3 regions of the Janthinobacterium sp. 1L-D-8-B-C4 genome follow, and region 2 is predicted to be linked to each of the others. Evidence: predicted binding sites of a transcription regulator. Region 2 holds the regulator's gene; each other region holds the start of a gene.

Region 1 (10,504 bases), on a different contig from region 2:
TCGGCAATGCCTTCAGGGCCAGCACCAGCGGCGCATAGTTTTTTTCCACCGATTCGCCCAGGTCCACGCCTTTCGAACCCGGTTCGACGGCGCGATCGGACAAGTCCTGGCCGGCGCAGAAACCACGGCCGGCGCCGGTCAGCACGAATACGCGCACGCTGTTGTCGGCATTGACACGGCTAATCGCGTCGCGCACTTCCTCGTGCATGGCCTGGGTGAAGCTGTTGAGCTTGTCGGGGCGGTTCAGGGTCAGCGTGGCGATGCCCTGCTCGATGGTGAAGAGGATGTTTTGGTAGGTCATGGCGTCTCGCTATTTTAGTTATTGGCCTGCTTTTACTCTGCCTGGTCGAAATCGACAATCACCTTGTCGGTGACAGGAAAACTCTGGCAGCTCAGCACAAAACCGCGCGCCACTTCGTAGTCTTCCAGCGCGTAGTTGACGTCCATCTCGACCTTGCCATCAAGGACCTTGCAGCGGCAGGTGGAGCACACGCCGCCCTTGCAGGAATAGCGCATGTCGATGCCTTGGCGCAGGCCGGCGTCGAGGATCGATTCCTTGTCCTTGTCCATCGTGAAGGTGGTGTGATTGCCGTCCAAAATGACCGTCACTTCGGTTTCCTTGACGGCGCCGGCGTCGAGCTGGGCGCGCGGCTTGTGCGCGTTTTTCGGGATGCTGGCGGCGAACAGTTCGATCTTGATATTTTGCTTTGGCATGCCGGCCGCCTGCAGCGCGGCCGAGACGCCCAGCATCATGTCTTCCGGGCCGCAGATAAAGGCGTTGTCGTAGTCTTCCACACGGATCCAGTGCTGCAGGAACTGCTCGCATTTTTCCTGCGTGATGCGGCCGTTGAACAGCTCGATGTCCTGCTGCTCGCGGCTCATTACGTAGACCAGGTTCAGGCGCTCCAGGTACACGTCTTTCAGGTCCGTCAGTTCTTCCTTGAAGATCACCGACGACGAGGCGCGGTTACCGTAGAACAGCGTGAAGCGGCTTAATGGCTCCGTCAGCAGGGTGGTCTTGATGATCGACAGGATGGGCGTGATGCCGCTGCCCGACGCAAACGCCAGGTAGTGCTTGCGGTTGACGCAGTCGAGTGGCACGTTGAAGTGGCCCATCGGCGGCATCACCTCGATGGTGGCACCGGCCTTCAAGGTATCGTTGGCCCAGGTGGAAAACGCGCCGCCAGGGGTACGCTTGATGGCCACGCGCAGGGTGCCGTCCTGCACCGCCGAGCAGATCGAATACGAGCGGCGCACGTCTTCCGCATTGATATTGGCGCGCAAGGTCAGGTGCTGGCCCTGCTGGAAACGGAACTGCTGCTGCAATTGTTCCGGCACGTCAAAGGTGACGGCGATGGTGTCGCGCGTTTCATTGCGCACCTCGGACACCGACAGCGGATAAAATTTACTCATGCTTCATCTCCAGTTTCTACACACTTCGCGCCTTTTCAATGGCACTTGAAGTAATCAAACGGTTCGCGGCAATCGATGCATTTGTACAGCGCCTTGCACGGCGTGGAGCCGAACTGGCTGGTCAGCTGCGTATGACTGGAACCGCAGTTCGGACAGATCACGTCGAGCTTCGGCATCGCCACGCGCTTGACGCCGCCCTTCAGGCCACTGATATCGATCACCTGCTGCTGCGGCGGGGCGATGCCATAGCCTTTCAGCTTGGCCTTGCCCTCGTCGCTCATCCAGTCGGTGGTCCAGGCCGGCGACAGCTGGTTCACCAGGGTGACGTGCTCCACGCCATGCTCGCGCAAGGCGTCGGTCACTGCGTCGGCAATCACCTGCATCGCCGGGCAGCCCGAGTAGGTGGGGGTAATCGTCACCGTGCAGGCGTCGCCAGTCACGTCGACGGCGCGCACGATGCCCAGGTCCACCACCGAAATGACGGGAATTTCCGGATCCGGCACCTCGCCGAGCCAGGACCAGACCTGCGCCGCATCGAGAGTGGTCGCCTGCGCGTTCATTACCACTCCGAACCGGGATAGGCGCGCTGCAGGAACTGCATCTCGGCCAGGATAAAGCCCAGGTGTTCCGAGTGCGTGCCCTGCTTGCCGCCCTTTTGCATCCAGGCGTCGGGCGCCGGCATGGTCAATGTGGCTTCGGCGAAGATCTCGGCCACGTGTTCCAGAAACGAAGCGCGCAGCAGCCCGGACGGCGGCGCGATGCCGGCCGCCGCCATGGCGCTGTCGACCGCGTCGTACTGGAACATCTCGCCCGTGTACATCCACAGCGCGTCGGCCGCGGCTTGCGTTTTCTTGTGGCTTTCCGCCGTGCCGTCGCCCAGGCGCACGATCAGGTCACCGCTGCGGCGCAGGTGGTACGTCACTTCCTTGATCGACTTTTGCGCCACTTCGACGATGCGCGCATCGCTGGCCTTGGTCAGTTCCAGCAGCTGGAAGTAATGCCAGGTGTCGAAGAAGAACTGGCGCATCATGGTGTCGGCGTAATTGCCATTCGGCTGTTCGACCAGCAGGCAGTTGCGGAAGTCGTGGGCGTCGCGCATGAAGGCGATATCGTCCTCGTCACGGCCGGCGTTTTCCAGTTCGGCCGCATAGCTGAACCACAGGCGCGTCTGGCCCAAAAGATCCAGCGCGACGTTGGTCAGCGCCATGTCTTCTTCCAGCGCCGGGCCCTTGCCGCACAGCTGCGACAGCTGCTGGCTGAGGATCAGGGCGTTGTCGCCCAGGCGCAAAAGATAGGTAATTTTGTCATCCATGACAGCTATCCCGATCACAGGTTCTTGACTTCTTCCGGCATCGGGAAGAAGGTGGGGTGACGGTAGACCTTGCTGTTCGACGGTTCGAACAGGGCGCCCTTGTCGCCGGGGCTGCTGGCGACGATATCGGCCGCGCGCACTACCCAGATGCTGACGCCCTCATTGCGGCGCGTATAGACGTCGCGCGCATGGTTGACCGCCATGGTGGCGTCGGAAGCGTGCAGGCTGCCCACGTGCTTGTGCGCCAGGCCGTGCTGGCTGCGGATGAAAACTTCCCACAAAGGCCATTCTTTGCTCATGTTGCTATCCCCTTTTATATGTGTTCTCAGGCTGCCGCTTTGACTGCGGCTTGTTTGTCCGCATAAGCGACCAGCGCATCACGGAACCACTCGCCGTCTTCATACGCTTTCACGCGCGTTTGCAGGCGTTCGCGGTTGCATGGGCCATTGCCCTTCAATACATTGTTGAACTCGGACCAGTCGATCTCGCCGAATTCATAGTGGCCGGTGTCGGCATTGAATTTCAGGTCGGGATCGGGCACGGTCAGGCCCAGGTATTCGATCTGCGGCACGGTCTGGTCGACCATGCGCTGGCGCAGTTCGTCGTTCGAAAACAGCTTGATGCGCCATTGCGCCGACTGCGCGCTGTTGACGGAAGCGGCGTCGGACGGACCGAACATCATCAGCGACGGCCACCACCAGCGGTTCAGGGCGTCCTGCGCCATGGCTTTCTGTTCTGGCGTGCCCTTGCACAGCGACATCATGATGTCGTAGCCCTGGCGCGCATGGAACGATTCTTCCTTGCAGACGCGGATCATGGCGCGTGCATACGGGCCATACGAGCAGCGGCACAGCGGAATCTGGTTGATGATGGCCGAGCCGTCGACCAGCCAGCCGATGGCGCCCATGTCGGCCCACGAAAGGGTCGGGTAATTGAAGATGCTCGAATACTTGGCTTTGCCCGAGTGCAAGGCAGCCAGCAGCTCGTCGCGCGAGACACCGAGGGTTTCAGCCGCGCTGTACAGGTACAGGCCGTGGCCCGCTTCGTCCTGGATCTTGGCCAGCAGGATCGATTTGCGTTTCAGGGTCGGCGCGCGCGTGACCCAATTGCCTTCTGGCAATTGACCGACGATTTCCGAGTGGGCGTGCTGCGAAATCTGGCGGATCAGGGTCTTGCGGTAAGCGTCGGGCATCCAGTCCTTGGCCTCGATCTTGATGCCTTCGTCGATGCGTGCCTGGAAAGCCTGCTCTTCCGCGCCCATGTCGTCGATGGAACGAACGTTCTTGAGGCCGGTTTCAACCATTTGTGCGTACATGATCTGTCTCCCAATGGGTGGCTTGCGCTGTTGCGCAAAGCGATAACGGATAATACGATACATAAATCGATTTGCATACACTTGATTTGAATCATTTGAAAATTCCGTATCTTATGTTCCTTTGGCAAGGGTATGATATTAAAAATAGTGCGTGCGCCAACGCAGGGCAAACGCTGCGTCAAGTAGACTGCTGCCTTTATCAAAATACCCGTTACAGCCAGACCAGGAACACATGAACAACACCGCTTGCACCGCATGGATAGCCGATTTCCTCGCCACTGACCCGCCCCGTTCGAAGTCGCTGGTGATGACGATCTTTGGCGACGCCATCGTGCCTCGCGGCGGCTCGATCTGGCTGGGCAGCCTGATCGAGCTGCTGGCGCCGTTCGGCGTCAATGACCGCCTGCTGCGCACCAGCGTATTCCGCCTGGCGCAGGAAGGCTGGCTCAGCTCGCAAAGGGATGGCCGCCGCAGCGCCTATGCGATCCGCCCGGAAGCGCTGGCCCGCTTCGAGCGCGCCTACCGCCGCATCTACGCGCCGCTGGTCAAGCACTGGGATGGCAGCTGGACCCTGGTAATCGGCGCGGCCGGTAATATCAACGCCAGCGAACGGGGCGCGCTGCGCAAGGAATTGCTGTGGGCCGGCTATGGCCTGGTCGCGCCCGGCATCTTCGGCCACCCGGCCAGCAATGGCGACGCACTGGAAGACATCCTGGTGCGCAATGAAGTACAGGGCAAGCTGTATGTCTGCCACAGCACGGAGTTGCCCGGCGTCAGCGGGCGCCCCTTGCGCGAGATGGTGGCCGAATGCTGGGACTTGTCGGAAGTGATGGCAGGCTACGAAAAATTCATCGCCAGCTTCCAGCCGCTGCTGGCGGTGCTGCAGGCCCAGCCCGCGATCGATGCCGAGCAGGCTTTCGTGATCCGCTCGCTATTGACCCACGCGTATCGGCGGGTGCAGCTGCACGATCCGCAGTTGCCGGTCGAACTGCTGCCCGAGCCGTGGCCCGGCACGCAAGCCTATGCGCTGGCGCGTGCACTGTACCGGCGCACCTATGCGGCGGCGGAACAGCATATCCTGGCCACCTTGCGGCGCGAGGACGAGCAGGCGGCCGATGTGGAGCCGTGGTTTTTTGAGCGCTTCGGCGGCCTGAACACCTGAGAAGAGCCAGGCCTTCAGCAAACGGCTATTGTTTTGCCACCACTTGCTTCGCGCCAGCCAGCAGGTCCTGACCCAGCTTGTCGAGCGCATTGACCTGCAGCTGCATGGCGTCGAGGATGGCGTGGTTGAAGGTCAGCTCGGCCGGCGTGGTATAGCCGGGAAAGCGCAGGATGCGCAGCAGTTCCTGCAAGGTCGTGCCCTTGCCCAGGTGCGCCAGCGCGTCGCTGAGGGCGCTGACCTTCTTTTCCAGCTCGCGTACATGTTTGCCATTGTCGTCCATGATGTTCTCCCGGTTGTTGGAGCTTTCACGTTAGCAAAGCAGCCGCACTGGCGTTTGCGCCGGCACAAAGCCAGCGGCAAAACGGGTATCATCGCGCCATTGCACACGATGCAAACCCTAACTTGTTTTTACCAGGAACATTCATGACCATTAAAATCAGCCAGCAGTTCGATGCCGGCGCGATCGAGGTGCTGCGCGCCGACGATGCCAGCGCCATCGAACTGAACATCCGCAAGGACTCCCACGCCGACATCACGCAATGGTTTTACTTCCGCCTGCAGGGCGCGCAAGGCGAGGCGTGCACGATCCGCTTCATGAACGCGGGAAAATCTGCCTACCCGGACGGCTGGAAAGACTACCAGGCCGTGGCCAGCTACGACCGCGAAACCTGGTTCCGCGTGCCGACCAGCTTTGACGGCAGCGTGATGACCATCGAACACACGCCGGAAGAAGAAAGCGTGTATTACGCCTACTTCGAGCCGTATCCATGGGACCGCCACCTGGCGCTGATCGACAGCGCGCAAGCTTCGCCGCTGGTGCGTTTGATCGACCTGGGCAGCACAGTGGAAGGGCGCGACATGAATCTGCTGGTGATCGGCGACGCCGATGCCGAGAAAAAAGTCTGGGTCATCGCGCGCCAGCATCCGGGTGAAACGATGGCCGAATGGTTTGTCGAAGGCATGCTCGAAGCGCTGCTGGACCAGGCCAACCCGTTTGCCCGCCAGTGCCTGCAGGACGCCGTCTTCTACGTGGTGCCGAACATGAATCCGGACGGTTCCGTGCACGGCAACCTGCGCACCAATGCGGCCGGCGCCAACCTGAACCGCGAATGGATGACGCCGACCATGGAGCGCAGCCCGGAAGTGTTCCTGGTGAAACAGAAAATGCATGAAATCGGCTGCGACCTGTTCCTCGACGTGCATGGCGACGAAGGCCTGCCGTATGTATTCGTGGCCGGCAGCGATGCGCTGGAAAATTTCACGCCAGCACAAAAGGCCGAGCAGGACCGCTTTATCGCCGACTTCAAGGTGGCCAGCCCCGACTTCCAGGACGAGCACGGCTACGAAGACGGCCCGTTCACGCCCGAAGTGCTGACCATGGGTTCGCCCCATATCACGCACGCGTTCGGCTGTTTGTCGCTGACCCTGGAACTGCCGTTCAAGGACAATGCCAACGACCCCGACCAGCAAACCGGCTGGAGCGGCGCGCGCAGCGCCGCCCTCGGCGCGGCCGTGCTGCAGCCGATCCTGTCGAGCCTGCGCGCGTAATCGCGCGTCTCGCACTGGCCTGCCGCCCTGGCGGGCCAGCTGTTGCGCAGCGCAGCATGGCAAGTCGTTGCCATCGACGGCATTGCTGCCTATACTAGCCGCAGCAGTGCCGATCTTTCCTCTTGCCAACCACGCCTCCCATATGAAAAACATTGACCAGCTTCACGCTGCAGCACGCTTTTCAACGACCTGTTTTGCACACGTGTGCATATTGTGTTTTTCGATCTTGCATGCGGCAACTGGCAGTGCGGCGCAGCTGAGCCCGGCGGCGCAACTGGGGCGGCAGATTTTCAATGATGCCAGCCTGTCGGCATCGGGCAAGCAGTCGTGCGCCAGCTGTCACGATCCGGCGCACGCCCATGCGCCGGGCAACAAGCTGGCGGTGCAACTGGGCGGCGCCGACGGCAAGGTGCCGGGCTACCGCGCCACGCCGTCGCTGCGCTACCTGGAACACAATCCGCCGTTCAGCATGGATGGCGAAGGCGTGCCGAACGGCGGCATCAACCGCGACGGCCGTGCCCGCAATCTGGCCGAACAGGCCGAACGCCCGTTCCTGGCGCCGCATGAAATGGCCAATGCCAGCACCGACGAGGTGGTTGGGCGCGTAAGCCGCAGCAGCTATGCGCCGCAGTTCCGCCAGGTGTACGGCGACGCCATTTTCTCCCAGCCGCGCCAGGCGTTCGGCCGCATCACGCATGCCTTGCAGCAGTTCCAGCAGGAAGAGCCGGACTTCCACCGCTACGATTCCAAATACGATTTGTTCCTGTCCAGCCAGGTGCCATTGGCACTGGCGGAATTGCGCGGGCTGGCCCTGTTCAACGATGAACGCAAGGGCAATTGCGCCGCCTGCCACCCCAGCGTGCGTGGCGAGAACGGCGCGCCGCCGCTGTTTACCGACTTCAGTTTCGACAATCTGGGCCTGCCGCGCAATCCGCGTATTCCCGCCAATGCCGAGGCCGCCTATTTCGACCTGGGACTGTGCGGCCCCGACCGTACCGACCTGGCGAACAAGGCTGCGCTGTGCGGCGCCTTTAAAGTACCGACTTTGCGCAACGTGGCTACGCGACAAGTTTTCTTTCACAACGGCGTGTTCGACAACCTCGCCGATGCACTGCGCTTTTACGTGCGGCGCGATACCCATCCCGGGCAATGGTATCCGCGCAACAAACAAGGGAAGGTACAGAAGTTCAACGACCTGCCGGCCAGGTATCGCGCCAATGTGAATACCAAGGAAGCGCCGTACGACCGCCAGCGCGGCATGGCGCCGGCGTTGACAGAGGGCGAAATCGAGGACATGGTGAAATTCCTGGCCACGCTGACCGATGGCTACCAGGTGCAGCAGTGATGCCGCGCGCCTGTCACGTTACCCCTTGGCCACCTTGCGCAAGGCTTCCACCAGCCGGTCCAGGTGCGACTCGGGCGTAAAGATGCCTGGCGTGACGCGCACGCAAGCGCCGGAAGCCAGGCCGTCGCGCGGCACGGCAAAGATACCGTGTTCGCGCACCAGCGTTTTCGACAGCGCGTAACTGTCGGCCACGCTGGTTTTCCCCTTCAGGCGGAACGAGGCAATCGCACTGGTCAGGCGCGGGTCGCTTGAAGCCAGTACTTCAATTCCATCGATGCCGCGCGCCGCCTCCACCCAGCGGTTGCGCAGCAGCCGCAGCCGCGCCTGCTTGTTGGCCACGCCGATGCGTGCATGCAAGTCGAGCGCCACCGGCAGGCTCAGGTAGGCGGCAAAGTTCACCGTCCCCGTATGCACGCGGGTACGGATATCGTCGCCCGCCTTTTCACCCATATAGGGGTCGATATCGGCCGCCCTGCCCCGCTTGATATAGGCGGCGCCCACGCCCACCGGCGCGCCTATCCATTTGTGCAGGTTGATGCCGACAAAATCCGCTTGCAGGTCGGGGATCGTCATGTCGAGCTGGCCGAAGCCGTGCGCGGTATCGACGATCACATCGATGCCCCGCGCGCGCGCCATGCGGCTGATCTCTGCCACCGGCAAGACCATGCCGTTGCGGTGGTTCACATGCGTCAGCAGCATCAGTTTGAGCTTCGGGTGGCGCGCCATCGCTTGCTCATAAGCATCGATGACATTGTCATGCGTGAACGGCTCGGGCATGTCGATCGCCACCACCTCGGCGCCGCGCCGCTGCTGCAGCCAGCGCGTGACCGTGATCATGTTGTCGTAGTCGATATCGGCATGCAGCACCGTGTCACCCGGGCGCAAGCGGTTGTAGCCGGCGATCAGCACTTGCAGCGCTTCGGTGGCGCCGCGCGTCAGCACGATCTCGTCCGTACCGACACCCAGCGCCCTGGCCGCCGCCGCGCGGGCCGCCTCGAAGTCGGCCGGAAAGCGCATGCGCGCATACCAGGCGTTGTCGCGGTTGACCATGGCCAGTTGCTGTTGGTAATCGGCCAGTACCGGCCTGGCCATCGAACCCCAGAAAGCGTTATCGAGCTGCACGACCGCATCGGTGCTGTCGTATTGCGCGGCCACCGCCTGCCAGTAGGCCTGGTTGCCGGCCAGGCTGTCTGGCGTGGCGCCGGCCGGCAACTGCGGCAAAGTCGGTACAGTTGTGGACGCCGCCCCGGCAGACCCTGCAGCCAGCGGCAGCGCGGCCGCCAGGGAGCCGGCGCGCAGCAGCGCCCGGCGTTGTGGATTCATCATCACCATCGCCCCTTAAAATTTCACTTTGTATTCGACATACAGATTGCGGCCATCCGTATCATACGGCGCGTTGCGCGAATAAATCAGGCCACGGCTGGCCTGGAACGTCGCTTCGTCGGGATATTTATCGAGCACATTATCGATGCCGGCGCGGATCGATTGCGTGTCCGTGATCTTGTAGCTGGCCGCCAGGTCGAGAAATTGCATGGCGCCAAAGCGCTGGAAGATATCGCCGGTGGTATTGCCGGTGTTGTCGGTCCATGCACCGTAGTAGCGCACGCGCGCCAGCGTGTTCCAGTTACCCAGCTCATAGTTGCCGCTGATGGTGGCTTTCTGGCGCGGCAGGCGTTCTTCGAAGACTTGCCGCTGGGCCGGGTTGGTCACCAGGCTGGAGTTGCCGCCATCCACCTTTGTGGTGTTGTAGTTGTAGGCCAGGGTCAGGTTCAGCTTGCCGTCGGCGATACGGCTCAGGTGGCTGCCGACGATATCGATGCCGCGCGTGGTGGTGTCGAAGTCGTTCGTGAAATAGCTGACCGAGGTGTAGCGCAGCGGATTGGCCACCCCGGCTGGCACGGCAAACGACGCGGACGTGCTGAAGCGGTCGCTGACCTTGATGTCATACACATCGACGGAACCGGAAAAGCCCGCCGGCGTCTTCCACGTAAAACCCAGCGACAGGTTCTTCGACTTTTCCGGTTTCAATGGCTGGGCACCCAGCAGTACCGCCAGCGGGTCGTTGTTGGCCAGGCGGCCGCTGGTAAACAACAGCAGCGTCTTGGTGTCCAATCCCTGGTTGGTGCTGTTGGTATTCGACTGGCCCGGCGTCGGCGCGCGAAAACCGGTCGAGTACGAACCGCGCAAGGCCAGCTCGCTGCTCAAGGCATAGCGCGCCGACAGCTTGCCGTTGACGGTGCTGCCGAACTCGGAGAAATGTTCATAACGGGCCGCGCCGCCCAGGCTCAGCGCGCGGCTCACCGGCACTTCCACGTCGAGGTAGGCGGCGTAGCTGTCCTGGCCCCAGCTGCCCGCCTGGCGGCTGCTGAAGCCGGGCGCGCCATTCGCGTTGGCGTCCAGCCCCACCGC
Region 2 (10,504 bases):
CAAGGTTGTGCCGTCCCACAGCATGGTGGCGGTTGGCGTGGCGATCATCCAGCTGATATTGCCCATGCGGCGCGCGAAGTGGCGCGCCACTTGCGGCAGCACGTCGTGCGCGGGCTCGAACCAGGCGACGAAGCGCGGTGCGCCCTGCGTTTCTTCGCGTTCGCGAAAACGCACATACGCATGCATGTCGTGCTCTTCGCGGCGCACGGCCTTGGCCATGCCGTGCAGGCGTGATCCGTCCGCATCGGCCGGCGAGATTACGTCGTGCTGGCCCTGCTGCCAGCGCCAGAGCACCTGATACAGGAAAGCCCAGCGGTCATGGGCGTTGAAGCAGGCGGCGCTTTCCAGCAGTTCCACCAGCGTGCGGGGCAGGCGTAGCGGCGGCGCGCTGGTATCGGTGGCGTCGGCCGTGGCAGAAAACAGGTCGCCGTCGCCTGGCTGCGACTGCCATTGCACGGAAGCCGGCGGTACCCCCAGCGCGATCAGCTCACGCGCGGCCGCGCGCCACTCGTCAAACGACTGCGCCAGGCGCACGACCTGGTTCATGCCGCCTGCAGTTCCGGCCACAAGTTCATCTGCTGCGGCGCTTGCGTCATGGCGCGGCGCAGGTTTTCGGAGGTGGTGCTGTCGCGCGCCGGAAAGTAGTCGGCCGTGATGATGAACGGCGCAATTTTTTTCATGCTGCAACGCAGGCGCGACAGGTCGGCGTAGCGCACTTGCCGCAAGCGTCGCAGGTCGACGATGCGCTGGGCGTTGCGCAGGCCGATGCCGGGCACGCGCGCGATCATGTGCAGCGCGGCGCGGTTCAGGTCCATCGGAAAATGCTCGCGGTGCGCCAGCGCCCACGCCAGCTTCGGGTCGATATCGAGCGCCAGGTTGCCGCCGCTGGCGGGCAGCAGTTCGCTGGCCTGGAAGCCATAGCTGCGCAGCAAAAAGTCAGCTTGATATAAGCGGTGTTCGCGCATCATCGGCGGCGGCGCCAAGGGCACGCTTTTCGGGCTGTCGGGGATCGGGCTGAAGGCCGAGTAGTACACGCGCTTGAGCTTGTAACTGCCGTACAGGGTCTCGGCCGTGTAGAGGATCTGCTGGTCGTCGCTGGCGTCGGCACCGACGATCATCTGCGTGCTTTGCCCGGCCGGCGCAAAACGCGGTGACCTGGGCTCTTCCGCTTTTTCATCGAGCTTGCGGCGGATAGACCCCATCGCCAGCTTGATGGTGTGTACGCTTTTTTCGGGCGCCAGCTTTTGCACGCTGTCCTGCGTCGGCAGTTCGATATTCACGCTGAGGCGGTCGGCATAGCGGCCGGCGGCGGCGATCAGCGCCGGGTCGGCGTCGGGGATGGTTTTAAGGTGGATATAGCCGCGGAACTGGTGCACCTCGCGCAGTTCGCGCGCTACCTGCACCAGCTGCTCCATGGTGTAGTCGGCCGACTGGATGATGCCGGAACTGAGGAACAGGCCGTCGATGTAGTTACGCAGGTAAAAGTCGGCCGTGAGCTTGACCACTTCGGCCACCGTGAAGCGCGCGCGCGGCACGTTCGAGGTGCGGCGGTTGACGCAGTACTGGCAGTCGTACAGGCAGTAATTGGTCAGCAGGATTTTCAGCAGCGACACGCAGCGCCCGTCCGGCGTATAGCTGTGGCAGATGCCCATGCCGGAGGTGGCGCCAAAGCCGTCCTTGCCAATCGAATCGCGCCTGGGCGCACCGCTGCTGGCGCAGGACGCATCGTACTTGGCCGCGTCGGCCAGGATTTCCAGCTTGTCCGTCAATTCCATGGCTTCACCCAATATACTGTTTTTTTATACAGTATATCAGCGAAACCCGGTTTGTGCCTGCTTGATCCGTGCAATGGCAAGACGTTATATATCGGTGTATATTACGCTTCTGTTGATTGCTCAGTTTATTGTTTACTTCAAGGATACAACCATGCGCCTGACCTCTTTCGCCCGCCTGCTGGGCACTGCTTTGCTTGCTACCGCCGCCAGCTCCGCCATGGCCGGGGAAGTGGTCGTGTCGGCCGCCGCCAGCCTGACGAATGCCTTCAAGGATGCGGCGCAAAGCTACGAGGCGCAGTATCCGGGCAGCAAGGTCTCGCTGAACTTCGCCGCCTCGGGCGTGCTGTTGCAGCAGATCGTCAAGGGCGCGCCGGTCGATGTATTTGCTTCGGCCGACCAGGAAACCATGGACGCGGCGCAAAAAGAGGGCCTGGTGCTGCCAAGTGACCGCCATAATTTTGTCGGCAACAGCCTGGTGCTGATCGTGCCGTCCGACAGCAAGCTGGCCATCAGGAATCTCAATGACCTGACGCAGAAAAGCGTGACGCGGGTGGCGATCGCCAACCCGGCCAGCGTGCCGGTGGGCCGTTATGCGGAAGGTGCGTTAAAGAAGGCAAAGCTGTGGGACGGCGTGCAGGCCAAGGCTATCAGTACGCAGAATGTGCGCCAGTCGCTCGACTATGTGGCGCGCGGCGAAGTCGATGCGGGCTTTGTGTATGGCACCGACGCGGCCATCATGAAAGACAAGGTCAAGGTGGTGTTTGAGGTGCCTTTGGCGTCACCGGTGCTGTACCCGATCGCCACCATCAAGGGCAGCAGCAATGCAGCCGAGGCGAAGCGTTTTGTCGGCTATCTGCAGACGGCGCCGTCGCAGGCGATCCTGGCAAAGTACGGTTTCAAGAAGCCATAAGCTGACAGCGCCGCATGGATATCGCCTGGACCGCGCTGGCCCTGTCGCTGAAAGTGGCGGCATGGGCCACGGCGCTCAATCTGCTGCTGGGCATAGGCACCGGCTATCTGCTGGCGCGCGCCCGTTTCCCCGGGCGTGACCTGCTTGACGCGCTGTTGACCTTGCCGATGGTAATGCCGCCGACGGTGCTCGGCTACTATCTGCTGGTGCTGCTGGGGCGGCGCGGCACTCTGGGCGTCTGGCTGCAGGAACACTTCGGCATCAACCTGATCTTTACCTGGCAGGGCGCCGTCATCGCCGCCACCATCGTCGCTTTTCCGCTGGTATTCAAGCCGGCGCGCGCGGCGTTTGAAGCGGTTGACGGCCAGCTGGAACAGGCGGCGCGCGTACTCGGTATTTCAGAGCTCGCGATTTTCTTTCGCGTCACCCTGCCGCTGGCCTGGCGCGGCATCCTGGCCGGCGTGCTGCTCGGTTTCGTGCGCGCGCTGGGCGAATTTGGCGCCACCCTGATGGTGGCCGGCAGCATCCCCGGCAAGACGCAGACCCTGTCGGTAGCCGTGTATGAAGCGGTGCAGGCGGGCCAGGACGACACCGCCAACACGCTGGTGCTGATCACCTCCGTGGTGTGCATCGTGGTGCTGCTGGCCGCCGGCAAGCTGGCGCCCGGTCGCATCGCCCACAGGTAAAACCCATGCAACTCGACCTCGATATCCGCGCCACTTTGCGCTCCGGCAAACGCAGTTTCAAGCTGCATGTGCAATGCACGTCCGCCAGCCAGCGCATCGCCCTGTACGGGCCGTCCGGCGCCGGCAAGAGCATGACCCTGAAAGCGATCGCCGGCCTGTTCACCCCGGACGCCGGCCATATCCGCCTGAACGGGCGCACCCTGTTCGATTCCGCCGCCGGCATCAACCTGGCGCCGCAGCAGCGCAATGTGGCCTATCTGTTCCAGGACTATGCGCTGTTCCCGCACCTGACGGTGCGCCAGAACGTGGGTTTCGGCCTGGCGCGCGGCTGGTTCAATCCGAGGCCGCGCGAAAAACTGGCAAAAGTCGAGCATTGGCTCGATGCATTTCATCTGCAGGAACTGGCGCACCAGTATCCCGACGAGTTGTCCGGAGGCCAGCGCCAAAGGGTGGCGCTGGCAAGGGCACTGGTGGCCGAGCCGGCCGCACTGCTGCTCGACGAACCGTTTGCCGCGCTCGATCCGGCGCTGCGCGTGAGCATGCGGCTGGAACTGAGCCAGTGGCAACAGCAGCTGGGCGTGCCGATGATCCTCATTACGCATGACCCGGAAGATGCGCGCATCCTTGGCGAGCATGTGCTTACCTTGCGCGATGGCCGCATCGACACGGTGGCAGACAACCAACACGAGGTAAAAATTGGATAAGGTGGAAATTGGCCTGCAAGGCTCGGTCTGGATGACGGTGGGAGGCGAAAACCTCGGCGGCGCCGGCAGGGTGGAATTGCTCGCTGCGATCGCCGAATGCGGCTCGATCACGCAGGCGGCCAAACTGGTGAAGATGAGCTACAAGGCGGCCTGGGACGCCATCGATGCGATGAACAATCTTGCCGGTGAACCGCTGGTGGAACGCCTGACGGGTGGCAAGGGCGGCGGCGGCACGCGCCTGACGCAGCGCGGGCGCCAGCTGGTCGACAATTTTCGCATTATCGAGATCGAGCATGCGCGCTACCTGCGCCAGCTGAGCGGCCAGGCCGAAGGCATTGCCGACGACCTGTTACTGATACGGAGAATGGCCATGAAAACCACGGCACGCAATCAATTCCTCGGCAAGGTGGCCGAACTTAAATCCGGCGCGGTCAACGACGAAGTGATCCTGGAATTGCCCGGTGGCCAGCAGATTGTTGCCGTCATCACGCAGGGCAGCAGCGACAGCCTGGGTCTGGCGCCCGGCGTGGAAGCGTTCGCGCTGATCAAGGCCTCGTCGATCATCCTGGTGGCGGATGGCGAAGGCGCGCGCTTCTCGGCGCGCAACCAGCTGGCCGGCAGCGTCACGCGCGTGCAGACGGGCGCCGTCAATACGGAAGTGGTGCTCGATTTGCCAGGTGGCGGCACGATAGCCGCCATCATTACCAATCAAAGCGCCAGCGAAATGGAAATCGCCGTCGGCAGCCAGCTGACGGCGATGTTCAAGGCGTCGAGCGTGATCCTGGGCGTGCCCGCATAAACAATCAATCCTCCAGCCGCGACAGCCAATCCGCCGCCGCCGCCAGCACTTGCTCCAGTTCCAGCACCGTCTGCGCCAGCAGCGCCGGCACTTCGTCGTGGCGGCCTTCGTCGATCGCCTGCTCGGTGGCGAACGAGGCGCGTATCAGGCGCTTGGTGCCCAGCGTACCCACCGAACCGCGCAGGCCGTGCAGGATGCGCGCAACGTCGCTGTGGCGGCCCTCCTGCAAGGCCGCTTCGGCGTCGCGCAACGGTGTCATGCCCTTGTTCAGGGCGTCTTCCACCATGCGCCGCAAGACCGCCCTGCCCTTGGGGTCCTTGCCCATCACGCGCATCAGCGCGGCCATGGAAAACACTTCCTCGTCGAGTGGCGCCGCCGCTACCGCCTGTACTGCGGTGCGCTTGGGCAGGTGGCGGTTGATCACTTCCATCATTTCCTCGACCACCACCGGCTTGGCAATGAAGTCGGTGATGCCGGCCGTCATGCAGCGCTCGCGCTCGGAGGCCAGCACGCCGGCCGTCATGGCGATCACCGGCAGCTGCAAGCGCAGTTCGGTGCGGATGATGTGGGTGGCGCTGAAGCCGTCCATCACCGGCATCTGCATGTCCATCAGCACGATGTCGTAGCGCAAGGACTCCATGCGCAGGCGTTCGACCGCCTGCAGGCCGTCGCCCACCACGTCCAGCGTGGCGCCCATGTGTTCCAGGATGCCGCGCGCCACCGCCTGGTTCAGGTGATTGTCTTCCACCAGCAGGAAATGCACGCCGGCCAGTTCGGTGCCGCTTTGCTGCAGCGCGATATGCTGTTCGCCGTCCTGGGTGGCGTTCAGGGCCTGGTGCAGCGCGTCGAACAGGCTGGAACCGGTGATCGGCTTCATCAGCACCACGTCGGCCTCGGCCGCGCTGGAGATTTCTTCCAGGTGATTGCGGGCAAACGCGTTGACCATCACCACGATGGGCTGGCGCTGGCCGGTGGCCGCCTCGCGTATCGCCTTGGCCGTGGCCAGGCCGTCCATGACGGGCATGTGCCAGTCGGCCAGCACCACGTCATATGGCTGCCGGCTGGCCAGGCGTTCGCGGTACAGCTCGATGGCGGCAAAGCCGGAGTCGACTTCATCGGCGGCCCAGCCCCATGCTTCGATCAGTTTCACGATCAGTTCGCGCGTGGTGCGGTTGTCGTCGGCCACCAGCAGGCGCAACTGGCCCAGGGCCGGTTTGCGGCGCTCTTCGTTTGGCTGCGCCAGTGCTTCGAACGGCACGCTGAACCAGAAGCGGCTGCCCTTGCCTTCGCTGCTGGCCACGGCGATATCGCCGCCCATCATGTGGATCAGATGCTTGCTGATGGCCAGGCCCAGGCCAGTGCCGCCGAAGCGGCGCGTGATGCTCTGGTCGCCCTGCGAAAAGGCGGTAAACAATTGTTCCTGCTGCTGCGGCGTCATGCCGATGCCGGTGTCGCGTACTTCAAAGCGCAGCCAGGCCTGGCCGGGCGTTTGCTCGGCCAGGCTGACGGCCACCACTACTTCGCCGCTGGCGGTAAATTTGATGGCATTGCCGGCCAGGTTGACGAGGATCTGCTGCAGGCGCTGGGCGTCGCCCACCAGGCGGCGCGGCACGTCGGGCTCGACCGCGATCGCCAGTTCCAGTTCCTTTTCGCCGGCATTCATGGTCATGGTGGTGGCCAGCGTGTTCATCACTTCATCGAGATCGAATTCGACCGGCGACAAATCCATGCGGCGCGCCTCGATCTTGGAAAAATCAAGCACGTCGTTGAGGATGCCCAGCAGCGACTGGCCGGCCACGCGCACCATGGTCAGGTATTTGCGCTGCTCGGTATTGAGTTTGGTGTTACCGAGCAAATACACCATGCCCAGCACGGCGTTCAGCGGCGTGCGGATTTCATGGCTCATGTTGGCGACAAAGTCGCTCTTCGCGCGGTTGGCCGCTTCGGCGCGGTCGCGCTCGTCTTCGAGTTCGGTCGCGCGTGCTTCCACTTCCTGCTGCAATCGGTCGCGCTCGCTCATCAGGCCGTTGAAGGCCGCCGTCAGTTCGCCGATCTCGTCGCGCTGCTCGACCGGCAGCGGCGTGAAGCGCTGGCCGCTGCTGCGCAGCGCCAGCAGGGTGTCTCGCAGGCGCACCAGCGGCGACAGCAGGCGCACCGTGACCCAGCCCAGCACCAGCGCCGCCAGCAGCGAGGCGCAGGCGCTCCACAGGATCAGCCGGTACAGCACGCCGTCAAACGGCTCGAAGGCGTCATCGACCGGCAGCGAGGCAGCCAGCAGCCAGTTGACCGATTTCAGGTGCTTGAAGCTGTTGACGGCTTTCACGCCGCGGCTGTTGGTGCTGACCATGCTGCCTTCGCCGCCACGCGCGATCAGCGCGCTGGTGGCGGGGTTGGCATTGTCGGCGCGCGGCTGCAGCAGCTTGGCCGGATCGGGATGCAGCACGTACAGCGGCACCTTGCCCTGCGTCAGGATGAAGTAATAGCCATTCTTGCCCACCTTGGCCGTGCGCAGGTCGCCCAGCAGGTTGTCCTTGTACAGGCGCAGCACGCCGATCACGATGCCGGCCACCTCGCCATTGGCGCCGATCACCGGCGCCACCATCTGCACGATGGGCAGGCCGCTGGACTTGCCCAGCATCGGTTCGGTAATCATGGGCTGGCGCGTGCGCATGACGGTGCGGAAGTAGTCGCGGTCAGCCACTTCGACACCGCTGCGTCCCGGCACTTCGGGCACGTCGCTGACCACTTTGCCATGCGCATCGAGCACCAGCACGTCGTCGAACAGGGCCAGCATGGCGCGCTGCTCATGGTACTGGCGCAGCTGGGCCGGCTGTGCCATCAGCGCGGCGGGCTGGCGGCGCGCCGTTTCGCTGATCACGTCAAGCAGCATGCCAAGCTTGTCGTCGAGTTCTTCGGCGGTGCGTTCGATCATGGCCGTCTGCTGGCTCAGCAATACTTTGGTGAAATCGTCGCGCATGCGCTGAACCTGCACCAGGGTCACCAGGGCGATCATGGCGATCGAGGTCAGGCTGGTAGCCAGCGCGACTTTTGCTTTAATGCCCAGAGGCTTCATCATTTCCTTATCCTTGGCAAACGGGCAGGCGGCACAAGCGTGCTGCGAGAGATGCTATCAGGAATTCTCCTATCAATACATCAACTTGGCAAGCATGGGCTTGTGGCGGCGTTGCCATGAAAATAAATGCAGAAAGTGATTTAAGCATCGCATTTCGCCGAAATTGGCACATTGCCTCTGCAGATACAGTAAACTCGTTGTTGTATTTTCTAAAAGGATGCCCATGTCACAAGAGCTGTTGTCTCCAACCTTGCCCCCCGTGAACGTGGAAGCGTTGCGTGCGCGCTGCGCCACCTGCAGCATGCACCAGCTGTGCCTGCCCATGGGGCTCGACGTGGGTGACATGGATCGCCTTGATCAGATCATCGGCCGGCGCCGCAAGGTGGTGCGTGGCGCCTCGCTGTTCCGCATCGGCGATTCGTTCCAGAACCTGTACGCGATCCGCCTGGGCCACTTCAAGACCTACCAGATCAATCCCGGTGGCGAAGAGCAGGTGACGGGCTTCCAGATGGCCGGCGAACTGTTGGGCATGGACGCCATCAGCACCGACCGTCATCATTGCAATGCGGTGGCGCTGGAAGACAGCGAAGTGTGTGAAATTCCATTTTCCAGCCTGGAGCAATTGCTGGGCAATATGCCGACCCTGCTGCGCCATTTCCACCGCATGATGAGCCAGGAAATCACGCGCGAGCAAAGCGTGATGCTATTGCTGGGCAATATGCAGGCGACCCAGCGCTTTGCCGCCTTTATCGTCAACCTGGCGTCGCGCTATGAAGCGCGCGGCTATTCGAGCAGCAAGTTTCAATTGCGCATGTCGCGCGAGGAAATCGGCAACTACCTGGGCCTGACGATCGAAAGCATCAGCCGCCTGCTGTCGAAATTCAAGAAGGAAGGCTGGCTGAGCGTCTCGAACCGCGAGATTGAAATCTTGCAGCCTGCCAAGTTGAAGGCGATTACAAACGGTACTGACACCTGCAAGTAATTACAGTTCGTTGTCGGCGTGGATGGTGATGTCGCGCTGGGCCGGCCAGGCCCAGATGCCCGACAGGCGCCATACGCGCTGCTGGTCTTCCACCAGCACCTGCCAGCGGCTGCGCTCGAGCATCGGCAGCGACACTGAAAAATTGCCGTTGGCATCGGGCTGCACCATCAGGCGGATATCTTTTTCCGGCAAGGTGGCATGCGCCAGGTGCAGCAGCAAAGGCTGCCGGTAAGCCTTGCCGAAGCTATGCACGGAACCGGTGATGCGCGACTGCGCCACATCGTAGGCCAGGCTGGTATCCATCGCCAGGTCGCTGGCGACCGTGTCGCGGCGCAAGTCCTGGTTGATCGCCTTGCCTTGCTTGTAGTAGTCGCCCACCACCAGCGCATCGGGCTGCGTGAACGCGATATACCCCATGAAGCTGCCGACGACGACCGACAGGCCGGGGCCGATCATCAAGAGCCACGGCCAGCGGTGCTTGTACCAGGGATCGACGGGGGCTTGCAGTTTGGCGGTCTTGGACATGGTGTTTCTCCTGATTCAATATGGCGCCAGGCAAGGCCCGGCGCCGCTTCCTGGTTTAACGCGGCACGATGAATACCGCGCTTTCGCGCACATGCAATGAGGGATCGTCGATCGATTGCAGCGTGATCTGGATCTTGTTCGAACCCTTCTCGCCGACGCCGTGCGGCACGCGCAAACGCACCGGCCAGCCCAGCGTTTCGGTCGGCTGCAGGGTCACTTCCTCGCGCGTCAGCAGGGCCAGGCCGGGCAGGCCCGACACGGCGATCCGGAAGTGCTGCTGCTCTTCCGAGGTGTTCATGATCTGCAGGCGATACACGTTTTCGATCATGCCATCTTCCACTTCCCGGCCCATCGAACCGCGGTCGCGGATCACGTCCATTTTCAGGGGCGTGCGCAGGAACAGCGAGGTGCACACGGCGATGATGATCAAGGCCAGGATCGAGGTGTAGATCAGCACGCGCGGGCGCATGGCGCGCCGGCGGATCTGCTGCGAACTGAAGTTGTTTTCCATCGCATGGTCGGTGCTGTAGCGTATCAGCCCGCGTGGCCGTTCGACCTTGTCCATCACGCTGTTGCAGGCGTCGACGCAGGCGGCGCAGCCGATGCATTCATACTGCAGGCCATTGCGGATATCGATGCCGGTCGGGCACACCTGCACGCACAGGGTGCAGTCGATGCAGTCGCCCAGTTTGGCTTGCGCGCCGTCCTTGGCCGCTTTCTTGTTCAGCGCGCCACGCGGCTCGCCGCGTTTTTCGTCGTAGGTGATGATCAGGGTATCCTGGTCGAACATGGCGCTCTGGAAGCGCGCATACGGGCACATGTATTTGCATACCTGTTCGCGCAGCCAGCCCGCGTTGCCGTAGGTGGCCAGGCTGTAGAACAGAATCCAGAACCATTCCCAGGGCCCGAAATTGAAGGTCCGTACTGCATGCACCAGATCCTGGATCGGCGTGAAGTAGCCGACAAAGGTAAAGCCGGTCCACAGGGCGATGGCGCCCCAGGCCAGGTGCTTGGCAACCTTCTTGCCGGTCTTGCGCACGGAAGGGCCTT
Region 3 (10,504 bases), on a different contig from region 2:
CCATCCTGGCCGACCTGGCCGAAGAAATTTCCCCTCCCGCCTCCTTGCAATTGTTGCGCATCGCGCCCGGTTGCCTGTGCTGCAGCGGCAATCTGGTATTGCGTGTAACATTGAATCGTCTTTTGCGCCAACCGCCCGCGCATTTGTTCATCAGCCTGGCCGACGCCACGCATATCGGACAACTGCGCAACTGGCTTACCGCCAGTCCCTACGATGCCTGGCTGGCGCTGGAGCCCGACCTGAGCATTACCGCCTGACCGTTATTGCCGTAGCCGTCCCGATCGCAGCTTGCATCTCGTTACAACTACTTTCCCTGCAGGGCGGGATCGCGCTTGAAATGACATGGCCTGGTCCCCACCTCTGTTCTGAAACCGCAGGAGTTCCTCCTGCTTGAGCGAAGGACGCACAATGAACCTGATCTATAACAGCGAGCAATACAGCGTCGTGGAATTCGGCGCCGACCGCAACCTCGACGCCTTGCGTTTCGGCGGCTATGAAATCGTCGACAAGAGCGGCAAGCGCGAAACCTTTATCGCCGGCGTACTGGCGCAAAATTTTCGCCGCGATGTCAGCGAGCTGATCGCCAGCGAACCGACCATGGAAGAAATTGATGAATTTCTAGGCAGCTACGATTCCCTGATGAGCCAGCCCGTGCTGTTGCACTGATGCCCTGCGGTATGGTGGCGATCGCCACCATACCCATTCCCTTGGCGGCATGGTAAGGTGGCCGGGTTACCTTGTTGCAAACAGACCATGTGCCAACTTCTCGGAATGAATTGCAATGTCCCTACCGACATTGTCTTTAGTTTTACCGGCTTCGCCATGCGCGGCGGCCATACCGATACCCACCACGACGGCTGGGGCATCGCCTTTTTCGAAGGCGCCGGCGTGCGCCATTTCGTCGATCACCAGGCGGCCATCGCCTCGCCGGTGGCCGAGCTGATCAAACGCTATCCGATCAAGTCGCGCAATGCCATCGCGCATATCCGCAAGGCCACGCAAGGCCGGGTGGCGCTGGAAAACTGCCACCCTTTCGTGCGCGAACTGTGGGGCCGCTACTGGGTATTCGCCCACAATGGCGACCTGAAGGAATTCAATCCCGTGCTGAGCGGCAGCTATCGCCCGGTCGGCTGCACCGACAGCGAGCGGGCCTTCTGCTATCTGCTGCAGGAACTGCATGCGCGCTTCGGCGACGCGCCGCCGGGCTTGCCGCAGCTGCACGCGGCGCTGGCCGAGCTGGTGCCGGGCATCGCCGCGCACGGCACCTTCAACATGATGCTGTCGAGCGGCGAGGCGCTGTTTGCCCATTGCTCGACCAGCTTGCACTATCTGGTGCGACAGCATCCGTTTCCAACTGCTAAACTATCCGACGAAGACCTCAGCGTGGATTTTTCCCAGGTCACCACGCCGCAGGACCGGGTAGCCGTGATCGTCACGCAGCCATTGACGACCAACGAGCAATGGACGGCGTTCGCGCCCGGTGAATTGAAGCTGTTTGTAGACGGCGCGGTACAAGAAGCGCCCATGACTTAATTTGTTGACGACAATACCTGGCAATGCTGCCAAAATAGCCAGTAGCGCGGGCACATGGTATTGTCAATAGTGAACCCTGACGCAGGCGTGGCGCCGCCAGTGTCACTCGACGTGATTGATGAAGATTTAATGATCGATATTTCCAGCAACGACATCACCCCGAAACCCTTGCGCGTGCGCGAGTTCTATCTGGGGCGACAGCCCATCCTCGACCGCAACCAGGCCTTGTTCGGCTATGAGTTGCTATTTCGCAACGCTCCGGTCGGGCCTGCAAACATCACCAGCGACCTGTCGGCCACGGCCAGCGTGATCGCCCATGCCTCGCAGCTGGGCATGGAAAAGGTGGTTGGCGACGCACTCGGCTTCGTCAATGTCGACGCCGATGTGATCATGAGCGATATCTTCAGTTTCCTGCCGCGCGAAAAAGTGGTGCTGGAAATCGTCGAATCGATGACGGTCACGCCGGAGTTGCGCGCGCGCATCAGCGAACTGGCCAGCCATGGTTTTGTCTTTGCGCTGGAAAACGTGGTGGCCGATACGGCGCAAGTGCAGGAACTGCTGCCGCTGGTGCAATACGTCAAGATGGACATGCGCACGGTTGAACCTGCCACTCTGGCCAGCCTGGCGTCGCGCTTCAAGCGCGAGCAGAAAAAACTGGTGGCCGAAAAAGTCGAAACGCGCGAAGAGTTCAAGTCCACGCTTGACCTGGGATTCGATTACTTCCAGGGCTATTACTTTGCCAAGCCCGCCATCATGACGGGCAAGAAATTGTCGCCATCGCAACTGGCTGTGATGGAACTGATGACACTGGTGACCTCGGACGCCGACAATATGGACATCGAGCGCGCCATCAAGCGCGACGTGTCGCTGGCGCTGAACCTGCTGCGCCTGGTCAATACTCCGGCCGTCGGCGCGCGCCAGCGCATCGATTCGCTGAGCCAGGCCGTCAGCGTGCTGGGCCGCCGCCAGCTGCAGCGCTGGCTGCAAATCATGCTGTACGCCGAGCCAAGCAAGCGCGGCCACAGCATGACGCCATTGCTGATGCTGGCCACCACGCGTGGCCGCCTGCTCGAATTGCTGGCACACAAGCTGCGCCCGAACCATGCCCACTCGGCCGATATCGCCTTTACGGTCGGCATCATGTCGCTGATGGACACGCTGTTCGGCGTGCCGATGGACGAGATCCTGAAACAGATCGAAGTGATCGACGAAGTAGCCGAAGCGCTGCTGTCGCGCGGCGGTTTCTATGGCGACTTGCTGCGCCTGGCCGAATGCATCGAGCGCATCGAAGACATGGAAAGCGAAATCGTGCCGACCCTGCGCGACCTGGCGATGTCGCCGGACGACCTGGTCGAGCTGGAAATGGCCGCTTATGAGTGGAGTGACAACGTAGTGCGTTATGCACTGTAAGCCACGCTGCTGAAAAAATCCCCGCATCGCTTGCGCCATGCGGGGATTTTTTTATCCGCTTACGACAGATTCGGCGCCAGCCAGCGCTCGATGTCTTCCTTCGGCACGCCGCGGCGCTTGACCATGTCTTCCACCTGGTCTTCACCGATCTTGCCGACCACGAAGTATTTCGATTCCGGGTGGGCAAAGTAAAAGCCGGAGACGGCCGCGCCGGGGAACATGGCCCAGGATTCCGTCAGCAGCATGCCGATCTCGCCGGCCTGCAGTACGTCGAACATTTCGCGTTTGACCGTATGCTCGGGGCAGGCGGGGTAGCCGGGCGCCGGGCGGATGCCGACGTATTTTTCGGCGATCATGTCGTCGTTGCTCAATGCTTCGCCTGCGGCATAGCCCCACAGGTCGGTGCGCACGCGCTCGTGCAGGTATTCGGCAAACGCCTCGGCCAGGCGGTCGGCCAGGGATTTGAGCATGATGGACGAGTAATCGTCGTGCGCGTCCTCGAAACGCTTTTCGTATTTCTCGATGCCCAGCCCTGACGTCACGGCAAACATGCCGATGTAATCCTTCACGCCCGATTCTTTTGGCGCAATAAAGTCGGCCAGGCACTGGTTCGGCCGCTGCACGCCGTCGATCACCGGTTTCACGCCCTGCTGGCGCATGCCGTAGTAGGTGAACGCCACGGTCGTGCGCGTGTCGTCGGTATAGATCTCGATATCGTCGTCGTTGACGCTGTTGGCCGGCAGCAGCGCCACCACGCCATTGGCCGTCAGCCAGCGTCCGTCGATCAGTTTTTTCAGCAGCGCCTGGCCTTCTGCATACACCTTGGTGGCCGCATCGCCCACCACCTCATCGGTCAGGATGGCGGGGAAGGGGCCGGCCAGGTCCCAAGTCTGGAAGAACGGACCCCAGTCGATGTATTGGGCCAGGGTTGCCAGGTCGACATTCTTGAACACGCGCCGGCCGATGAACTTCGGTTTCACCGGCGTGCTGGCGCCGTCAAACGGCAGCACCATCTTGTTGGCGCGCGATTTGGCGAGCGACAGGATCGGCAGTGCCTTCTTGTTGGCGTGCTGTTCGCGGATGCGCGCGTAATCGAGTTCGATGTCTTCCACATACTTGTCGCGATGCTCGGGCGTCAGCAGTGACTGCGCCACCGACACCGAACGCGAGGCGTCCGGCACATAGATGACAGGGCCTTCGTAGTTATGGGCGATCTTCACGGCCGTATGGGCGCGGCTGGTGGTGGCGCCGCCGATCAAGAGCGGGATCTTCAGCATGCGGAAGTGTTCGTCGCGCTGCATTTCCTTGGCCACATAGGCCATTTCTTCCAGCGACGGCGTGATCAGGCCCGACAGGCCGATGATGTCGGCGTTTTCCACCTTGGCGCGCGCCAGGATTTCCGAACACGGCACCATCACGCCCATGTTTACCACTTCGAAGTTATTACATTGCAGCACCACGGTGACGATATTCTTGCCGATATCGTGCACGTCGCCCTTCACGGTGGCCATGATAATCTTGCCTTTCGGCTTGGCAACGATGCCGGTGCGCTTTTCTTCCAGCAGCTTTTCTTCTTCGATAAACGGTATCAAGTGGGCCACGGCCTGTTTCATCACGCGCGCCGATTTCACCACCTGTGGCAGGAACATCTTGCCCTGGCCGAACAAGTCGCCAACCACGTCCATGCCGGCCATCAATGGCCCCTCGATCACATGGATCGGCCGCCCGCCGTTGTGCAGCAGTTCCTGGCGCGCTTCTTCCGTGTCTTCGACGATGAACTGCGTGATGCCATGCACCAGCGCATGCGACAGGCGCGCCTGCACCGTGCCTTCGCGCCAGGCCAGATTCTGCACATCGGCCTTGCCGCCGCCCGCTTTCAGGGTGCCGGCAAATTCGATCATGCGTTCGGTCGAGTCTTCGCGGCGGTTCAGCACCACGTCTTCCACCCGTTCGCGCAGTTCCGGGTCGAGGTTGTCGTACACGCCGACCATGCCGGCGTTGACGATGCCCATGGTCATGCCGGCCTTGATGGCGTGGTACAGGAACACGGTATGGATCGCTTCGCGGGCCGGGTCGTTGCCGCGGAAACTGAACGAGACGTTCGACACGCCACCCGAGATCTTGGCATGCGGCAGGTTGTCCTTGATCCAGCGCGTGGCGTTGATGAAGTCGACCGCGTAGTTGTTGTGCTCTTCGATGCCGGTGGCCACCGCAAAGATGTTCGGGTCGAAAATAATGTCTTCGGGCGGGAAGTCGAGCGAGTCGACCAGCAAATGATAGGCGCGCGCGCAGATCTCGATCTTGCGCTCGAACGTGTCGGCCTGGCCTTTTTCATCGAAGGCCATGACGATCACGGCCGCGCCGTAGCGGCGGCACAAGGTAGCCTGGCGCAGGAATTCGGCCTCGCCTTCCTTCATGGAAATCGAGTTGACGATGGCCTTGCCCTGCACGCATTTCAGGCCCGCTTCGATCACCGACCATTTCGACGAGTCGACCATGATGGGCACGCGCGAAATATCGGGCTCGGAGGCGATCAGGTTCAAGAAGCGCGTCATGGCGGCCAGCGAATCGAGCATCGCCTCGTCCATGTTGATGTCGATCACCTGGGCGCCGTTTTCCACCTGCTGGCGCGCCACCGACAAGGCTTCGTCGTACTGCTCGTTGAGTATCATGCGCGCAAACGCCTTCGAGCCCGTGACGTTGGTGCGCTCGCCCACGTTGACGAACAGCGAGTCGTCATTGACCACGAACGGCTCCAGGCCGGCCAGGCGCAGGTCGTGGCTCTTGGCCGGGACGGTGCGCGGCGTATTGTTTGACAGCAGCTCGCCGATCGCCTTGATGTGCTCCGGCGTAGTGCCGCAGCAGCCGCCGGCCATGTTCAAAAAGCCCGCATCGGCAAATTCGCGCAGCAGGGCGGAAGTGTCTTCTGGCAACTCGTCAAAGCCCGTGTCGCTCATCGGGTTGGGCAAGCCCGCGTTCGGGTAGATGCAGACAAACGTGTCGGCGATTTTCGACAGTTCTTCCGCGTACGGGCGCATCAGGGCCGCACCGAGCGCGCAGTTCAGGCCGATCGTCAGCGGCTTGGCGTGGCGGATGGAATTCCAGAAGGCGGGCACGGTCTGGCCCGACAGGATGCGGCCCGACGCATCGGTGACGGTGCCCGAAATCATCAGCGGCAGGCGCACCACTTGCGGGTTCTGCTCGTAGAACAGGTCGATCGCGAACAGCGCCGCCTTGCAGTTCAGGGTATCGAAAATGGTTTCCACCAGCAGCACGTCGGCGCCGCCTTCGACCAGGCCCTGGGTTTGCTGCAGGTAGGCCGCCACCAGCTGGTCAAACGTGACATTGCGCGCGGCCGGATCGTTCACGTCCGGCGAGATCGATGCTGTTTTCGGCGTGGGCCCCAGGGCGCCGGCGACGAAGCGCGGCTTGTCCGGCGTGGAATACTTGTCGCAGGCGGCGCGCGCCAGCCTGGCCGCCGCCACGTTCATCTCATAGGCCAGGTGGGCCATGTGATAGTCGTCCTGGGCGATCGTGGTGGCGCCAAAGGTGTTCGTTTCGATCAGGTCAGCGCCGGCCGCCAGATAGCGCTCGTGGATTTCCTGGATGATGTGCGGCTGCGTCAGTGTCAATAACTCATTATTGCCTTTGACGAACAACTCGCGCGCGCCCGAGCCGGCCGGCGCCGCGAAGTCGATGAAGCGGCCTTGCGGCCCGCCGCGATACGCCACTTCGTCGAGCTTGTATTGCTGGATGATCGTGCCCATCGCGCCGTCGAGGATCATGATCCGCTGCGCCATGATGGCGCGCAAGGAGACTTCGGTCGGGGACAGGGCGGGGATCACGGTATCGTTCATTTCATGCTTTCAATAGGCAACGGGCGGCGGCGCGGTGGAGGAGACGTTGCGCATCAGCAGGATCAGCCGACGGAGTGCGCCGGCCGGATAGGCTGGCGGAGGGTGGCAATCGCCTGATTTCACCGGGTCTAAAATTATACGGCATCGCGCAGTTTTGGTTTCAGGCAAAAGCCCTCGCCAGCTGTCGATGCGCCATCCACGCAACACATTAGCATGCCAAAAAATCAATTAATTGTATCATCGCGCTTTCTCTCACATTCTCTCCTGCATTACATTTGTAAAAATCTCGGCTGAATTGTTAATTATTTAAAAGATATCATGTTGATAGTCACTCTTTATGTGGAAAAATCCCCACATTTTTTGTAAATCGGTGAAAATTTTTTTATGAAGCAACTGCCAATGTTCTATATGAAAACAAAGCTTGATTTGCGGCAACGCAGAGCGAGAGCGGTAATGCCTAAAATAAAGGTTGTCGGTGAGTTATGTTAATTACTGCCGCGAATAGGGAAGCCAAAGTCATTAACAGTTGTCTTTAGGAATTTTATTCAATCATAATGTCGGTTCCTTAGATAAACATTCTCTCCAAAAGTCACCGATATGTCACATACCTCTACCACTTCTCCTGCTGTCGCGCTGCGCGGAAACGGATGCCAGCCATGAAAAACCATTTGCTTATTGCATTGATTGCCATGCTGGGCCTGTCCGCTTGCGGCGGCGGTGGAGGGGGTGGCGGTACCGGCACTGTGGTGGCGACCACCACCACCAGTCCGGCGCCGGTCCCGGCGGTGGTGTCGGCCGTGACGTCTGTTTCGGCCAATGCCATCGCCATCGGTTCGAGCGTGACGGTGACCGGTAGCAACCTTGACCGCGTATCGGCGTTCCAGGTCGGCGGCGTGACCCTGGCTGCCAGCGCTGTCAGCGCCAGCAGCGCCACCCTGGCGATGCCGGCCACGCCCGTCACCGGCGCCCTGACCCTGGTCACGGCCAGCGGCACGGTTGCCACCAGCCAGGCTATCACGGTCTACCTGCCGTTGACGGCCGGCGAACTGACGCCCGCTACTGGCGTCGTGGGCAGCAGCGTGAGCATTACCGGCACGGGCATGGCCAATGTCACGGCAGTGGTGTTTGCCAACGGCACTGCCGCCGCCGTGCAAAGCCATACTGACAGCAGCGTGACCTTCGTGGTGCCGGTCGGCGCCGCTACCGGCCAGCTGACCGTGCGCGGCACGTTCAACGAAGCGCTGACCAGCGCCGCGTTCACGGTCTTGCCGACCGTCAGCGTAACCTCGATCAGCACCGCCATCAGCGGCGCGAATGTGATCGTGACCGTGGCCGGCAGCAACCTGGACCAGGTCAATGGCGCCACCATCGGCACCACCGCCGCCACCATCGTCAGCGCCAGCGCCACCGAACTGCGCGTGTCGGCACCAAGCTCGGCCACCGGTAACCTGATGCTGTCGGCGCCGTCGCGCGCCGCCGTCAACGCCGGCACCGTGGCCGCCTTTACCCTGGGCGCCATCGATTTCTCGCAAGTATTGAACCTGAGCGCCAGCGATGCGGCGCTGCGCCTGACGCGCGGCAAGCCTGCCGCCGTGCGCGTGTCCGTGCTGGGCACGCTGGCCGGCCGCAGCAGCCCGGCGGTGACCCTGGCGGCCACTTCGTCGACCGGCGCCAACCTGGGCAGCCTGGTGCTGAGCGGCCCGGCCACCTTGCCAACAGCCAGGAATGCCTATAGCTTCGACGGCAACTTCAGCGCCGCCCTGCCAGCGAGCTGGATCCAGCCTGGCCTGCAGGTACGCGTGACCGCCGTCGGCAACGATGGCACGCAAGTGAGCCAGCAAGCCACGCCGGCCGTGTCGTCGGCCGCCAAGATGCACCTGGTGCTGGTGCCCTTGATTACCAACGACGGTACCTCCGTCTTGCCTGATGCGGAGGTGATCCGTGCCGCCATCGTGCGCGTGTATCCGTACGCCGCGGAAGACATCACCATCACCAAGCGCGTGGCGCTCAATGTCGGCGGCAGCAGCGCGGTCGACACCTGGTGGAGCGAGACCCTGCCGAAGATCGAAGCGGCGCGCAGCCAGGAAGACAGCAGCGCCTTCTACTACGGTTTTGCCACGCAGATGTCGGCCAGCCGCACCGCCGGCCTGGCCTATATCAGCGACCGCACCACAGGCGCCTCGAGCCCGTCGGCGCTGGGCCTGGACGCCAGCGCCACCCGCACCGCCTCGATCGATGCCTTTGGCAACGCCTGGCCCGAGTGGCTGACGACGATGATCCATGAAATCGGCCACAACCATGCGCTGCAGCACGTGGCCTGCGGTTCGCCGACCAACACCGCCGCCGACTATCCGTATGCGAACGGCGACCTGGGCAGCCAGCCACTGTATAACAGCAACTACGGCGCGGCGATTGGCCAGTTGAGCCAGGCTACCTACACCAGCAACGGCAGCACCAAGCAGATGAAGGATGTGATGGGCTATTGCAGCGGCGCCTGGTTCTCGGACTACAGCTATGCCCGCATCCAGCAATTCCTGGAAAGCTATGCCGCACGCATCGCCCGCACCGGCCGCAGTGTTGCCACCGGCGCCAGCGTGCTGGCCGCCGACAATGGCTACCTGACCATTTCGGGCCGCATCACTGCCAATGGCGTGCAATTGCACCCGGCCGTGGCCTCGGCCACCGCGCGCACCGGTACCGCCGACAGCAGCGCCAAATACAGCCTGCGGATTTTAACGGCGTCCGGACAAACTATTAACGTGCCATTTGATACGCAGCAGCTGGCCGACAGCCGGGTTGACGTCAGCCACTTCCGTGTCAGCTTCGCCAATCCCGGCGACATCAGCGATATCGATGTGCTGGCCAATGGCAAAGTGGTCAGCAAGCTCGACCGCTCGGCGCGCCGTGCCGCTAGCGCGACCGCCGCCAGCCTGGACACCACGCAAAGCGCCGGCAAGCTGGCCCTGAGCTGGAATGCCGAGGCCGAGCCGTATGCCGCGGTGCTGTACGTGGCCGCCGATGGCCGCAAGACTGTCGTCGCCAGCGCCCTGACCGGTGGCAGTGCCTCGGTTGACGTCAGCGCCTTGCCGGCCGGCGGCCGTTTTGAAGTGAGCCTGTCATCGTCTGTGCGCGGTCGCATGGTGAAGGTGGCGCGTAAATAAACCGTCTCGTGATTGTGATATGGAAAGGGCTTGCTGCGGCAAGCTCTTTTTATTTGTGTGAAAAGTGCACAAATTCTGTGCCGGACGGGGGCTGATGTTTTACCCGATGCTTGCCCACAATGGTGATTCCTCAATCACCCGGAAATACCGCCATGCCTATCCTTCACTTGCAGTTGTCCACCGCGCCCGACGCGCAGCAGTGGGCGGCGATTGCTGCCACCCTCTGCCGTTTGACGGCCGAGTTGCTGCACAAGGCGCCCGAGCTGACCTCGGTGGCCATCACGCACACCGACCCCGTACACTGGTTTGTCGGCGGGCCGTCCCTGTCAGAGCAGGAAAAAACGAGCTTTTTCCTCGATGTGCTGATCAGCGACGAAACCAATACGGCAGTTGAAAAGGCGGCGTATATCGCCGCTGTCCATGCGGCGATGGCGCAGGCGCTGGGGTCCTTGCATGAGGTCAGTTATATCCATGTGCATGACGCGCGCCAGGCGGCCTGGGGCTATGGTGGCCTGACGCAGCAATTTCGCGCCGTGAGGAAGA

Evidence for each region. Region 2 encodes FNR, which switches genes on or off when oxygen is low (the NO sensors DNR and NnrR bind a similar motif). Its sites were predicted from a motif close to TTGATNNNNATCAA; they were not measured.
Region 1: a site for FNR is predicted at 4,122-4,135, ahead of paaA (1,2-phenylacetyl-CoA epoxidase subunit PaaA). Genes of this name have one in related genera too.
Region 3: a site for FNR is predicted at 7,222-7,235, ahead of AC0Z42_RS16150 (IPT/TIG domain-containing protein). Genes of this name have one in related genera too.

What each region holds. Positions count from the first base shown of each region.
Region 1 covers NZ_JBXAVX010000004.1:238,877-249,380, forward strand. Annotated here, with positions in the region: gene paaG (2-(1,2-epoxy-1,2-dihydrophenyl)acetyl-CoA isomerase PaaG) at 1-301, opposite strand, end outside; gene paaE (1,2-phenylacetyl-CoA epoxidase subunit PaaE) at 334-1,413, opposite strand; gene paaD (1,2-phenylacetyl-CoA epoxidase subunit PaaD) at 1,449-1,973, opposite strand; gene paaC (1,2-phenylacetyl-CoA epoxidase subunit PaaC) at 1,973-2,725, opposite strand; gene paaB (1,2-phenylacetyl-CoA epoxidase subunit PaaB) at 2,740-3,024, opposite strand; gene paaA (1,2-phenylacetyl-CoA epoxidase subunit PaaA) at 3,051-4,040, opposite strand; gene paaX (phenylacetic acid degradation operon negative regulatory protein PaaX) at 4,273-5,202, shown strand; gene AC0Z42_RS09865 (hypothetical protein) at 5,228-5,482, opposite strand; gene AC0Z42_RS09870 (M14 family metallopeptidase) at 5,626-6,750, shown strand; gene AC0Z42_RS09875 (cytochrome-c peroxidase) at 6,977-8,095, shown strand; gene AC0Z42_RS09880 (aminotransferase class V-fold PLP-dependent enzyme) at 8,114-9,421, opposite strand; gene AC0Z42_RS09885 (TonB-dependent receptor plug domain-containing protein) at 9,434-10,504, opposite strand, start outside.
Region 2 covers NZ_JBXAVX010000014.1:66,431-76,934, reverse strand. Annotated here, with positions in the region: gene AC0Z42_RS21990 (UdgX family uracil-DNA binding protein) at 1-546, opposite strand, end outside; gene AC0Z42_RS21985 (putative DNA modification/repair radical SAM protein) at 543-1,775, opposite strand; gene modA (molybdate ABC transporter substrate-binding protein) at 1,927-2,685, shown strand; gene modB (molybdate ABC transporter permease subunit) at 2,700-3,371, shown strand; gene AC0Z42_RS21970 (sulfate/molybdate ABC transporter ATP-binding protein) at 3,377-4,075, shown strand; gene AC0Z42_RS21965 (TOBE domain-containing protein) at 4,107-4,874, shown strand; gene AC0Z42_RS21960 (HAMP domain-containing sensor histidine kinase) at 4,879-7,950, opposite strand; gene fnr (fumarate/nitrate reduction transcriptional regulator Fnr) at 8,171-8,929, shown strand; gene AC0Z42_RS21950 (FixH family protein) at 8,930-9,454, opposite strand; gene ccoG (cytochrome c oxidase accessory protein CcoG) at 9,510-10,504, opposite strand, start outside.
Region 3 covers NZ_JBXAVX010000008.1:212,661-223,164, reverse strand. Annotated here, with positions in the region: gene AC0Z42_RS16175 (GTPase) at 1-257, shown strand, start outside; gene AC0Z42_RS16170 (BTH_I0359 family protein) at 409-666, shown strand; gene AC0Z42_RS16165 (class II glutamine amidotransferase) at 754-1,533, shown strand; gene AC0Z42_RS16160 (EAL and HDOD domain-containing protein) at 1,663-2,943, shown strand; gene metH (methionine synthase) at 3,003-6,800, opposite strand; gene AC0Z42_RS16150 (IPT/TIG domain-containing protein) at 7,457-9,961, shown strand; gene AC0Z42_RS16145 (tautomerase family protein) at 10,114-10,504, shown strand, end outside.